Regions from separate parts of the Paenibacillus sp. Dod16 genome, predicted to be linked through region 1. Evidence: predicted binding sites of a transcription regulator. Region 1 holds the regulator's gene; each other region holds the start of a gene.
What was found. Region 1 encodes Rex, which represses fermentation and respiration genes when NADH is low (regulators of the CRP and FNR family bind a similar motif). Its sites were predicted from a motif close to TTGTGAAATATTTCACAA; they were not measured.
Positions count from the first base shown of each region.

Region 2: the regulator Rex is predicted to act here: its motif matches at 1,944-1,961, upstream of ACPV3A_RS00505 (formate/nitrite transporter family protein).
Region 3: the regulator Rex is predicted to act here: its motif matches at 1,830-1,847, upstream of ACPV3A_RS01110 (polymer-forming cytoskeletal protein).
Region 4: the regulator Rex is predicted to act here: its motif matches at 1,629-1,646, upstream of ric (iron-sulfur cluster repair di-iron protein).

Region 1 is NZ_JBNDYG010000005.1:119,246-122,408, reverse strand. It holds gene dinG (ATP-dependent DNA helicase DinG) at 1-813, shown strand, start outside; gene ACPV3A_RS05270 (redox-sensing transcriptional repressor Rex) at 876-1,541, shown strand; gene ACPV3A_RS05265 (amidohydrolase) at 1,516-2,817, shown strand; gene ACPV3A_RS05260 (DUF5590 domain-containing protein) at 2,849-3,163, shown strand, end outside.
Region 2 is NZ_JBNDYG010000001.1:115,701-118,863, forward strand. It holds gene ACPV3A_RS00495 (TetR/AcrR family transcriptional regulator) at 1-324, shown strand, start outside; gene ACPV3A_RS00500 (MFS transporter) at 444-1,691, shown strand; gene ACPV3A_RS00505 (formate/nitrite transporter family protein) at 2,069-2,929, shown strand; partial or broken gene ACPV3A_RS00510 (hypothetical protein) at 3,080-3,163, opposite strand, start outside.
Region 3 is NZ_JBNDYG010000001.1:258,468-261,630, reverse strand. It holds gene ACPV3A_RS01115 (VanW family protein) at 1-570, shown strand, start outside; gene ACPV3A_RS01110 (polymer-forming cytoskeletal protein) at 854-1,582, opposite strand; gene ACPV3A_RS01105 (alpha/beta hydrolase) at 1,899-2,672, shown strand; gene argH (argininosuccinate lyase) at 2,860-3,163, opposite strand, start outside.
Region 4 is NZ_JBNDYG010000036.1:57,766-60,928, forward strand. It holds gene ACPV3A_RS24670 (pectinesterase family protein) at 1-1,423, shown strand, start outside; gene ric (iron-sulfur cluster repair di-iron protein) at 1,677-2,375, shown strand; gene ACPV3A_RS24680 (aldehyde dehydrogenase family protein) at 2,616-3,163, shown strand, end outside.

The DNA.
Region 1 (3,163 bases):
GTGATCCTGACATCGGCGACCTTGTCGGTGGACAAATCGTTTCAGTTCATGATCGAGAACTTGGGTCTTCAGGAAGCGGCAGATAACGGCAACCTGAACACGGTCCTGCTGCCGTCCCCGTTTAATTACAGGGAGCAGGCTCTCCTTGTTGTGCCGCGCGATTTTCCGAGCTTGAAGGGCTCGGTCGGGGATGCACTCTTTGTGAATACACTTGTGCAATCATTGGCTGATACGGCCATCGCAACGCATGGTCGCATGCTTGTCCTGTTCACCTCGTACCGCATGCTGCGTCAGGTGCATGAGCCCTTGAAGGAGGCGCTGGGATCCAGCGATATTACGGTACTGGGACAAGGGATGGACGGAACCAGCCGTACCAAGTTAATCCGGAGATTCCAGGATAGCAGCGCTTCGGTTCTGCTTGGCACCAGCTCCTTCTGGGAAGGAGTAGATATACCCGGTGAGGCGCTCACCTGCCTTGCCATCGTCCGGCTGCCGTTCCAGCCGCCGAATCACCCTCTGGTCGAAGCCAAGAGCGAGCTTCTGCAGCAGCAGAAGAAGAACCCGTTCATGAAGCTTTCGGTTCCGCAAGCGGTCATTCGCTTCAAACAGGGATTTGGCCGACTGGTACGGACCGCGCAGGATAAGGGGATTGTCATCGTTTACGATACTCGGGTCATTGAATCCTATTACGGGAAGTATTTCTTATATTCCTTGCCTGGACCGAAGATGGAGCACATGCCGACAGAGGGGATCGTTCCCCGAATTTCGAAATGGCTGCAGGAAGAGGCAGGCATAGGGAACCAAGCTGAATAAAGTGAAACCATGAACGAGCACAAACAAATGTAGTTATTAACCTATTATTAGGGGGAGCATGCATGAAATCGGAAAAAATTTCGGAAGCCGTGGTCCGCAGATTACCTGTATACTTGCGCTATTTGAATGAGCTTCAGAAAAGGGAGGTCTCCACGGTTTCCTCCCAGGAACTGGGGCAGAAACTGGACCTCAATCCTGCTCAAATTCGTAAGGACCTAGCGTATTTCGGTGATTTTGGACGGAAAGGGATCGGATATGACGTATCTTATCTGATCGAGAAAATTCGCCAGATTCTAAAGCTGGACCAGAAGATCAATGTCGCATTGATTGGGGCCGGTAATCTTGGACATGCATTATCGAATTACAATGCATTTCTGAAGGACAATATGAAGATTGTGGCGGTTTTCGATTCGTATTCTCCCAAAGTTGGTATGAAAATTAACAATTTGGTCGTACAGCCGATGGAGGAACTGGAGAAGACGGTTCATGAGTACGGCATTCGTATCGGGATTATCACCGTTCCGGATTTTGAGGCGCAGAATGTAGCGAATCAACTTATCGCGGCAGGCATCGAGGCTATCCTGAATTTTGCGCCGACCATCCTGAAAGCTCCACCCCATATCCGTATCCATACGGCAGATTTTACTACGGATTTGCAGAGTTTGGCCTATTATTTGGATAACGGCAAGGAGGATGCAGCACATGACGACAACGAAGTGGATGGTTAAAAACGGAACGTTTGCGGTACTAGAGGAAGGCAGATCCGTGTTACACGGATATATGGTCGTGGAGAACGACCGGATCACTTACCTGGGTGAAGAAGAGCCGACTGTCCAAGAGGGAACAGAAATCATCGACGGAACCCATCTGTTTTTCCTGCCTGGATTGGTGAATACGCACGGACATGCGGCCATGTCGCTTCTTCGCGGGTATGGCGACGATCTGGCACTGCAAGTATGGCTTCAGGAAAAAATGTGGCCGATGGAAGCCAAATTCACGGCCGACGATGTATACTGGGGAACCTCGCTCTCCGTGCTGGAGATGATTAAAGGCGGAACCACGACATTTGTGGATATGTATGATCATATGGATCAGGTTGCAAAGGTAGTGGAGGACTCAGGCATGCGCGGCGTTCTGACGCGCGGTGTCATCGGATTATGTCCGCCTGAGGTGCAGCAGCAGAAGCTGGAAGAGGCGGTTGCATTCGCGAAAGACTGGCATGGTCAGGCTGACGGTAGAATTACGACGATGATCTCACCGCATGCACCCTATACGTGCCCGCCGGATTTCATCGAAAAATTCGTGCAAGCGTCACATGATTTGAATCTGCCTTTGCATACGCATATGTCCGAAACGGAAACGGAAGTAGCTCAGAACGTAAATGACTACGGACTTCGCCCTGTTGCCCATCTAGAGAAGCTTGGCATGTTCTCCCGTCCAACGCTGCTTGCGCATGCCGTCCATCTGACCGATGAAGAAATCGAAATTCTGGCCAAACATCAAGTTATGGTTTCGCATAATCCAGGCAGCAATTTGAAGCTTGCCAGCGGCATCGCTCGCGTGCCTGCACTGCTGAAAGCCGGGGTCACCGTGTCTTTGGGTACCGATGGACCTGCCAGCAATAATAATCTGGATATGTTTGAAGAGATGCGGCTCGCCGCACTGATCCATAAAGGAGTAAGCGGGGATCCAACCGCAATTCCAGCATCCGAAGCGCTTCGGATGGGTACAGAATATGGAGCCAAGTCAGCCTTCCTTACGGATATTGGTACGCTTGCGGTAGGCATGAAGGCAGATATGATCGCACTGAACACGGATCAGGCGCACTTCCTTCCGAAGACGGATTACATTTCTCATGCTATCTACTCCGCCAGTGCGAAGGATGTAGAGCATGTATGGGTTGACGGCAAGCAGGTAGTGAAGAATGGCGCGAGTCTCACTCTCGATGAGGAACGTATCCGCCGGGAAGCGCAGCGTGCCTTTGAGCGTCTTACAACCCTCTAGGGAATAATCAAGGGGAGCGAGGAAGACGGATTTGAAGAAAAAAACGAAGTGGATATTGCTGAGTGTATCCGGCGTGCTGCTGTTACTGCTTGGTTTACAGCTCTATTATTCATATGTGATGAAAGATGCTTGGAATGAAGAAAGAATGGCAATTGCTGCCGCCAAACAGCATGGCCAATTGGTTACGTCCGGGAAGACCTATAAATCGGTGTGGGGCGAGGACAATAACTATTGGGTGATAAGCGGGAAGGATCAGGACAATCAAGATCGTATGGTATGGGTGAAATTTACGGATGACAACGTACCTGTTGAAGGTGCCGACGCTGTCCAATCCGTTTTGTTGAAT
Region 2 (3,163 bases), on a different contig from region 1:
ATTGCCGATCATATGGTCGACGACTTCCAGAATCCGCTGACCAAGATTGCGGAGGAATTCTTTATCAATCAGCCGGAGAATAAGACGATTGTGGGCGAGATGCTGGCCATCCTGCAAGGTCCGCGCACGCTCTACCGCGAGATTTTCGCAGAAGGAGTAAGCGAAGGGCGAATACCGGCAGAGGATGTAGAGGAAATATCCATCATATTCGCATCGCTGCTTGATGGGATGTCGGTGTGGTATTTTGAACGGACCCAGGAGGAATCAAGGCAGCTGTATCGCAAGGGAGTCACTTACTTTTTAAACGGTGTGTTATCGAGTTGAGGATCGTAGTGAACCGGAGGATTTATCGGAAACGCTTCTTCTCGATTTGCAAGCGGGGCGGGCGTTTCCGCATAAATATATTTAAACCGAATAGTCGGTTTAAACTAGGGGGATAAAACATGAGGCATTTGTTTGGCAACCGCGCGTTCGTGCTGCTGATGGTTTCGGATTTCATGCAAAATATCGGGATCTGGATCCGCAACATGGCATTGTTGTTCTTCATTATGGAGAAGAGCAACCATGATCCGGTCGCCGTATCGCTGCTTACCGTAATTGAATACGCTCCGATCTTTGTGATCTCCATGATTGGCGGCGTGCTGGCGGACCGTTGGCGTCCCAAGCGAACGATGATCTGGGGGGACATTCTCAGCTTTTTATCCATATTGCTTATCCTGTTCGTTGTGTATGCGGGATATTGGCAGGCCGTTTTTGCGGTGACCCTGGTCTCGGCTGTTGTATCTCAATTCTCGCAGCCTTCGTCCATGAAGCTCATCAAGCGCTGCTTGCCGGATGAGCATGTGCCCGCGGCCACAGCTTTGTCCCAGACCTCGATGTCGCTGTTTATCATTTTGGGACCGATGGTCGGTACGACGATTTATCAAGCTTTTGGATTGCAGGCGTCTTTAATCAGCTTGTTGGTTCTATTCGGCGCTTCGGCGATCGTGCTAATGTGTCTTCCTTCCAGTGTGGATGAACCCTCTAACAATTCGGAATCGACCGGTTCTTTTATGAAGGACATGAAGGCGGGCATCACTTATATCGGGTCCAGCCGGCTGTTGAAGGTGCTGCTGGTGGTCTATGTTTTATTGGCGCTCGGCAGCGGACTTGTTCAGCCGCTTGATATCTTTGTCATCACGGAGCGTTTACAACTGGCAATGTCCAGCGTTCAGTGGTTCACCGCGCTAGAGGGCCTAGGCATGTTAATTGGCGGCGTGCTGGCTGCTGTCATTGCGGGGAGAGTGAAAGGCAACTACTTGTTGTTCGCCGGGCTTGCCTTCCTTGGCCTCTCGACCTTTGTCGAGGTGCTGTCCCAGTGGCCGATCCTGACCGGCACGATGCGCTTCGCAACCGGGGTGCTGATGGCGATGGCGCAGACGGTTCTGATGGCCGTGATGATGCAGCAGGTGGAAGAGAAATTCATCGGTCGGCTGAATGGCGTGATGACGCCGATGTTTACCGGCATGCTGCTCATCGGCTCCGGGTTTACGGGATGGTATATGTCGGTAACCTCCATTGTGGTCGTGTATTTTACGGCAGGCGCGCTCTTCCTGCTTTCGTCCTTGATTAGCATGAAGCTTCCGATCTCGAACGTTCCGGCTCAGGAAAAGGAAACGCCTGTTAGAGTAGAGACTGCCGCCGAGGCATAGGATAGTGGTTAGAACGTGTTGCTGGTAAATTGGCATAGGCTGCTGGTTTAGAACGTGTTGCTTATAAACTGGCATAAGTTAGCTGGTTTAGAACAAGAGGGCTGGTAAAAGCACCAACCAAGCGGTGTCGGGATTATCTCCGGGCACCGCATTTTTTTATATGTACCGCTGGCTCAGATCGAGCGAATGATCGATCTCAAACGTGATCAAGGGCAGCCAGGACACAAGGATGTCCGATCCTGACGTACTGGGTCGTGATATAATTCACGTTCTTGCTTTGGCTGCTGCGGTACAATATGGGTAACTGTAACAGAAACATCAGAAGCTGCATTCGAGAGATTTTCAGGACGGAATGCGGGAGAAATGGGGGAACGGCCATGGCCTATTACAAACCGGATCGCATTGCGGAGATCACCGTGGAGAACGGGGTGAAAAAAGCACATAACTCCGTCATGAACGTAATGATATTAGGATTTTTGGCGGGGGCTTTTATCGCGCTCGGCTTTTTGCTGGATATTCGCGTGATTGCCGGGGCGTCTGAGGCTTGGGGAGGCATTGCCGGTTTTATAGGCGCGGCGATATTCCCTGTCGGACTGATCCTTGTATTGCTCGCAGGCGGAGAGCTGCTGACGGGCAACATGATGGCCGTGTCCCTGGCCAGATTCAAGAAGCGGATTTCCACGAAGGAGATGATACGGAATTTAGCTCTCGTCACGGTAAGCAATATGGCGGGGGCGTTGTTCGTCGCTTACTTCTTCGGTCATGTGACCGGTCTGACAGGCAGCGGAGTTTATCTGGAGAAGCTGGTGGATATGGCGGGACACAAGCTGGACGACAGCTTCCTGCAGGCTTTCTTGTCGGGCATCGGCTGCAACTGGCTCGTAGCGCTCGCCGTGTGGCTGTCCTACGGATCGGACCAGATGAGTGGCAAAATTTTCGGGATCTGGTTTCCGACGATGGCGTTTGTAGCCATCGGCTTTCAGCACGTGGTGGCCAACATGTTCCTCATTCCGGCCGCGATATTTGAAGGGTATTACAGCTGGGGTGAGTATTTCATAAATTTCATTCCGGTATGGCTTGGCAATTTCGTCGGAGGCGCGCTGTTTGTGGGAGCTGCCTACGGGACCGTATATTTGAAGAAGAATGATAAGGTTGAGGTCATTCCACGCGGCGAACAAGAAGCTGCGCTGCCTTCCGCTCCGGCTACCGGCACTGCTCAACAGGTTCATTCTGCGTAGAAATATTATACTGAAGCCTGGTAAATAAAGGCGAGAAAATAGCTGCGATCGACCGCTCCCTAAGGGATAGGGTCGGATGATCGCAGCTTTTTTGTCGTTGTTGGCGGAGCGGACTCTTTGCATAAGTCGCAAAAGGAACAAGCCCGCTATTTATAAATGGTAAGGCACAGTCGTAAAAATCACTTCTCTCCGATACAGCAAATGTGCACGGATGAGCAAGCTGGATTGATTGTG
Region 3 (3,163 bases), on a different contig from region 1:
AAGCTGGTCCCCGGCATCGGCGGCGGAATCTGCCAGGTATCCAGCACGGTGTATCATGCCGCCCTACTGATCGGACTGGAGATCACCGAAAGGCGGAATCATTCCCTTCCGGTCAGCTACCTGCCCAAGGGGCAGGATGCCACCTTCGCGGAAGGGGCGATCAATTTCCGTTTCCGAAACAACACAGGCAAGCATCTGCTTATTTTATCGGAAGTATCGCACGGTAATTTAACGTTGAAGATGTTTGGCACCTTCCCGGAAAACACGGAATATGAGCTTGTGTCCACCACCGTTGAAACCTTGCCGTCACCAGAGAAGGTCATTCACAATAACTCGCTGCCGCCAGGACTCAAGCAGGTGGTTCAGAACGGGAAGCCAGGCTATGTGGTTGAAACCTACCGAACCAAGAAAGTAAACGGCAAGGTTGTAGAGAAGGTTAAAATATCCAAGGATACCTATCGCCCCCAGAACAGCATCGTTGCCATCAATCCGACAAGCGAGGTCCAACTGCCGGAAGCGAATGACACACCGAAAGAGGAAGTGGTTGAGGACGGTATCAGCGCACCCTAAACCTGGAGATAGCATTAAAAACATCGACGTCTACTCTATCGGTTCCGTTCTGCGGCGAAAGCCCTTGAGGATTTCCCATTGGTCATACCGAACATAGTAGAAACATGGAACAGCCCGGATTCGCGAATAGAACCGCGAATCCGGGCTGTTTGCCTTGCCGCTATTTAGTGTAAGACATCGATTTTATAAAAGGTCCCGACTTCTGCCATGGCATCTGCGCTGAAGGCCTCGGTATATTCCACCTGTTCGGCCTAAGGCCTGAACGCGGGGATGGTTTCCACCCTTAAAACCGCCTGGACGCTCTGACCTCGGCTTCCGGATGCTGTGACAGTTCATCTCTGTACTCCACTTGCCGAATCTCGCAGCCTTTGCCTAGGATCACCCGATTACCGCGGACGATATCAGCTTCGACATACTCGAGATCAAGGACGTCGCCTTCAATAATACGAGCCTCCAGGCGCGTTCCCCTTAAAGACAAGGACAGCATTTCCCAGAGCCGCTTCCCTTTTTTGCGAATCGTGATCCGGTCTCCAACGATTTCCTGTGCAAGGCAGCGACCCAATACTCGGATATCCGCTGTTCCAACATGCAGGCGGCCATCGATCTTAAAGCCTCCCTGGAACGTGGCGGATTCACTCCGCACATCACCATGGCTTCTCAAGTTTCCGGTAACCTCAAGCTTCTTCGATTCGGAATCTCCGTGAACGCTGCAATGCCCCCCGATGTAGATGGATCTGCTGCGCAATCCTTCTTTCAAGCTCAGGCTGCCGGCAACATTCAGCTCCTCAGACTCCACGGCCCCCTTAATGGTTCCCGAACCGTTCACGCGAATCGTACGCGCAGCGACGGCGCCATTGACGCTCATCGTTCCATTGCCTATCAATTCCCGGCACTCCAGATCTCCATTTATTTGCCCGGCACCGTCAATGCGTACCTTGTCGTATTGGCCGCCGCTTGAACTTCCGGTGCCCGTAATCTTCAGATCGGATAGCTTGTCGTCACGTGGTATCATGAGTATCCTCCATATCACAAAGTAATCACTATCTATATCTAAACTGCTTCATCACAACAATTACCTTAAATAAAAGTCCATCCTCCACCAGGGTGGAGCCATAATCTCCCTCTAAGATACCACAACCCCGCTAATCATAGAACAGCCCGATGGCTGAACTTCGCCTCGGTCTCGAGACCGAGATGAAGTATGCAGCTTATCCTATCCATTTCGATTCCGGCCCGAGCCGCCTTTATATCCCCGAGGATTGTGATATGATTTAAATAGACTCGTCTTTTCGATCTCACATTTACAAAAGTGAAAGGGGATACATAACATGGCTCTTATGCAATGTCACTTCTACTCGGAGGTACTCGGTCTCAGCACGTCCATGACCGTTATTCTCCCTCAGCAAACCTCTTCGCAGATTGGTATGACCAATCATGCCAAAAAAGGGCTGCATCCGACGCTCTTCCTGCTGCACGGCCTGTCCGACGACGATTCCATCTGGCTGCGCAGAACCTCCATCGAACGCTATGTGGCCGAGATGGGCATTGCCGTCGTTATGCCGCAGGTGCACCGCAGCTTCTATACGGACATGGAATACGGCGGCAAATACTGGACCTTCATCAGCCAGGAGCTGCCGGCCATTGCCCGTTCCTTCTTCCCGTTATCCCACGCGAGAGAAGATAACTTCGTCGCCGGCTTGTCCATGGGCGGGTACGGGGCATTCAAGCTGGCCCTTCGCTGTCCCGAAGCCTTTGCCGCAGCTGCCAGTTTGTCGGGCGCGCTCGATATGGCGGGTCATGTCCGGAGGAATGAGGCCTTGTTTGAACATCAATTAGTCTACGGAGATCAAGATATTACCGGCACCGACAACGACCTGCTGTGGCTGCTTCAGGAAGTCGATCGATCAGAGGGGCCTAAGCCGCTGCTGTATCAATGCTGCGGAACCGAAGACTTCCTCTATGAAGACAATCAAGCGTTCCGCAAGGCCTGCGAAGAAACCTCCCTCGATCTCACCTATCTGGAAGGCCCAGGCGGCCATGATTGGGGATATTGGGATACTCACATTCAGGATGTGCTGAAGTGGCTTCCGTTGAAAGCCTGATGAATCCAGATATGCATGCCCATCCTACGGGCAGCAGTTGTCCCGCTGTTCGGTTTATCCGCATGCAATGGAGGACACCGCCCCTGCGATTCGTTCATACTTTTTTGATATCTTAAAAAAGGTGGATCGGCAAATGTAGCGTTTGCCGGTCCACCTCTATTTTTTCACGCTTGCGATTTCTGTATCGTTACTCTACATTCCCTTGACGGAGACCCAGCCATTCTTCCGTAACCTGAAGCGTCCGCACGCTGCGGTCAATGGCCGCCTTCACCTGCTCGGTTGCCGTGCCGCCGTAAACGTTACGCGCATTGACTACCGTCTCGGGTTGAAGCACACCATAAATGGAGTCGTCGAACAGCTCCGAGAACTGCTTGAACTCATCCAGCGTCAGGTCCAGCAGATACTTGTTGTTCTGGATGCAGTACAATACGGTCTTGCCGATCACTTCATGCGCTTGACGGAAAGGAAGCCCTTTGCCAACCAGGAAGTCC
Region 4 (3,163 bases), on a different contig from region 1:
CGTCGAATCCGATGATTTTACCGCCGAGAACATCACGTTTGCGAATGGAGCGGGTCCTCAAGGCCCGGCGCCCGCGCTGGACCTTCGGGGAGACCGGGCCTATTTCAACAATGTCCGCATGATCGGTTATCAGGATACGTTCTTTGTGAACAATGCCGGGAAACGGGTCTATGTAAAGAACAGTTATATTGAAGGAGCGGTGGATTTTATCTATGGACCTGGAATCGCCGTGTTTGACCAGAGCGTCATTCACAATGTCCGTTCAGGCGGATATATTACCGCTGCCAGCACGCCGGAAAATCAGCCCTACGGATATTTGTTCCTCAACAGCAGGATTACAGGAGCGGATGGAATCGAAGATGTCTACCTCGGGCGACCATGGAGACCCTTTGCCCATGTGCTGTTCATGAACACGGAAATGGAAGGAATCGTGCACGATAAAGGCTGGCATAACTGGGGACGACCGGATAACGAGAAAACCGCCAAATACTATGAATATAACAATACCGGACCTGGTGCGGCAGCCGAAGCCCGCGCGAATTGGTCGAAGCAGCTCACGCCGGAGGAAGCGAATCTGTACACGATTCCAATGATGATGAAGGGATCGGATGGTTGGGATCCGACTAGAATGCCTGTTCTTCCGCAGCCTTACGGGGAAGAAGACGATACACCTCCGCACACATCGTCCAAAATAACACCGGAAACACCGAACGGCCTGAACGGCTGGTATACGGTGCCGGTTACCATTGAATTGAGTGCGGAAGACGACGGTTCAACTGTTACCGAAACCGTCTACAGTTTAGACGGTATCACCTGGACTTCGTACTCGGGGCCGATCGTTCTGGACCGGGAAGCGGCCGCGGCTGCGATATACTATCGCTCCGTCAACGCTGCAGGTCTTGAAGAAAGCATCCGATCCATTGTATTGAACATGGATCTGTCCCCACCGGATATTCACGTAGAAACACCGGTACAGGAGGGAGGATGGAATGTCTCCAGGGATTGGACGCCGATCATTGAAATGAGCGATTCCGTTTCCGGCGTCGACGACAGCCGGACGGTTATCAAGCTGGACGGTAATCCCGTTCAACCCGGTGAAGCCATCCCGCTGTATCAGCTCCCGCTCGGGAGTCATGTCTTAACCGTTGAAGGAGCAGATCTTGCGGGCAATACGTCAGTAGCTGAGATTGAATTTCAGACGGTTACGAGCACCGGTGATATGATCGCTTTGATCGAACGGTTCCTGAGCAGCGGAGAGATTGGGAATGCCGGTATCGCCAACAGTTTGACAAAGAAGCTGGAAAAGGGAAATATGGGCAGCTTTGAGAACGAGGTCCGGGCACAGCGGGGCAAACATGTGTCAGAACTGGCGGCGGACATCCTGCTGCGGCATGCCGAGGCATTAAGAGAAGGGATTATATAAGTTCTAAAGCCCTCAAATTTTGAATCACGCTGGATATCATGATGCTTCTATTCCAGAATCCACAAAACAGGGATGATGAGATCCCTGTTTTTGTGTTGCTCTGGCTCCCGTAGTTCTCGGATCCTGAACGTTCACATAGTGTTCCATTTCAGTATGACTGCAATCACATGTACGGAGACAGGAGTTTCATATACTTGGGTTGTAAGAGTGAAATAGTTCACAAAGACGGGGTTTAGTCTAAGGAGGTTTGACTATGAGTTCATTCACGCTTCAGAGCCAGGTATCCGATATTGTTACATCCATCCCGCAAACGGCGGATTTATTCCGATCACTCCGGATTGATTTTTGTTGTGGAGGGCAGGTGCCACTGGAAGAAGCAGCTAAACAGCGTAATTTGGAACCTGCCGCCGTACTGGAGAAGGTTCAAACCCTGGAGAACAAGTTTGCCGATTATCAGGAAAGCCGTCCGGCTTCACTGAGGGAATCCGAACTGATTGAATACATCCAGCATAAACATCATGCCTTCTTGCGGGATGAATTACCTGCTTTAACGCCGTATGTGACGAAGTTGGCACGCGTTCATGGAGAGCATCATCCCGAGCTTCTCCGGGTGCAGGAGCTTTTCTCGGATCTGAAAAAAGAACTGCTGGAGCATACGAAGGATGAGGACGAGCATGTATTCCCGCTTATCTTGAAATTTGTTGCAGAGCCTAACCACCAAGCTGCAGCGGAGCTTAAGCCGCATGTGTCTGAGCTGGAAGATGAACATGCTCACGCCGGCAGATTGCTTCAAGAGCTCAGGGAAGTAACCGCTGATTTCGAACTTCCGTCGGATGCCTGCGGCACGTATCGGCTGGTCTATCAACGGTTGGCCATGCTTGAAAAGGACACCTTCGAGCATATCCATCTGGAAAACAACATCTTGTTTGAGCGGATTCGCGAAGCGGTATAACGTTGGTTAGAACCCCTTCTAAGCTGGGTGATGTATTGCTCGGATGACGATCGAACGTGTAAAATAACGCCCTAACAATAACGCCCTAACCTTAAGGTTAGGGCGTTATTGTTTTGTCATGATTAGCGTGCAGACTCCTTCCCCGGGAGGGAGAAGAGGTCAAATAAAATTCACTTAACTATTCCCTGTATTCAGTCGATAAATATATCAGTTGGAATTATTCGACACAGGAGGGTTCATATGGATTATTCGAAATTGGGAAAACAATTCATAGGCGGGGTATGGCGAGACGGTAAAAGCGGTAAAACGCTGCCTGACATCAATCCATATAATGATGAGGTCATTACGGCTTTTCAAATCGCGAGTGTTGCAGACATTGATGATGCCTATCAGGCTGCCTACCAAGCTAAGCTGGAATGGGACAAGGTTAACCCTTACCGTAAACGTGACATCCTTGAAAATGCGGTTAAATATATGGAGTCGCATGAGGAAGATATTACGTCCATTATTGTTCAGGAGCTGGGCGGAACGTGTCTGAAGGCGGCATTCGAGATCGGTCTTGTGAAAAATATGATTAAGGAAGCGGCAACGTTCCCCCTAAGAATGGAGGGAAAGATTTTACCATCCACTGAAGATGGCAAGGAGAACCGACTGTATCGGATCCCGGCTGGCGTGGTTGGGGTGATCAGTCCATTTAACTTTCCTTTCTTCTTGTCCATGAAGTCCGTCGCCCCGGCATTAGGTGCCGGCAACGGCGTCGTGCTGAAGCCGCATGAGGATTCGCCGAT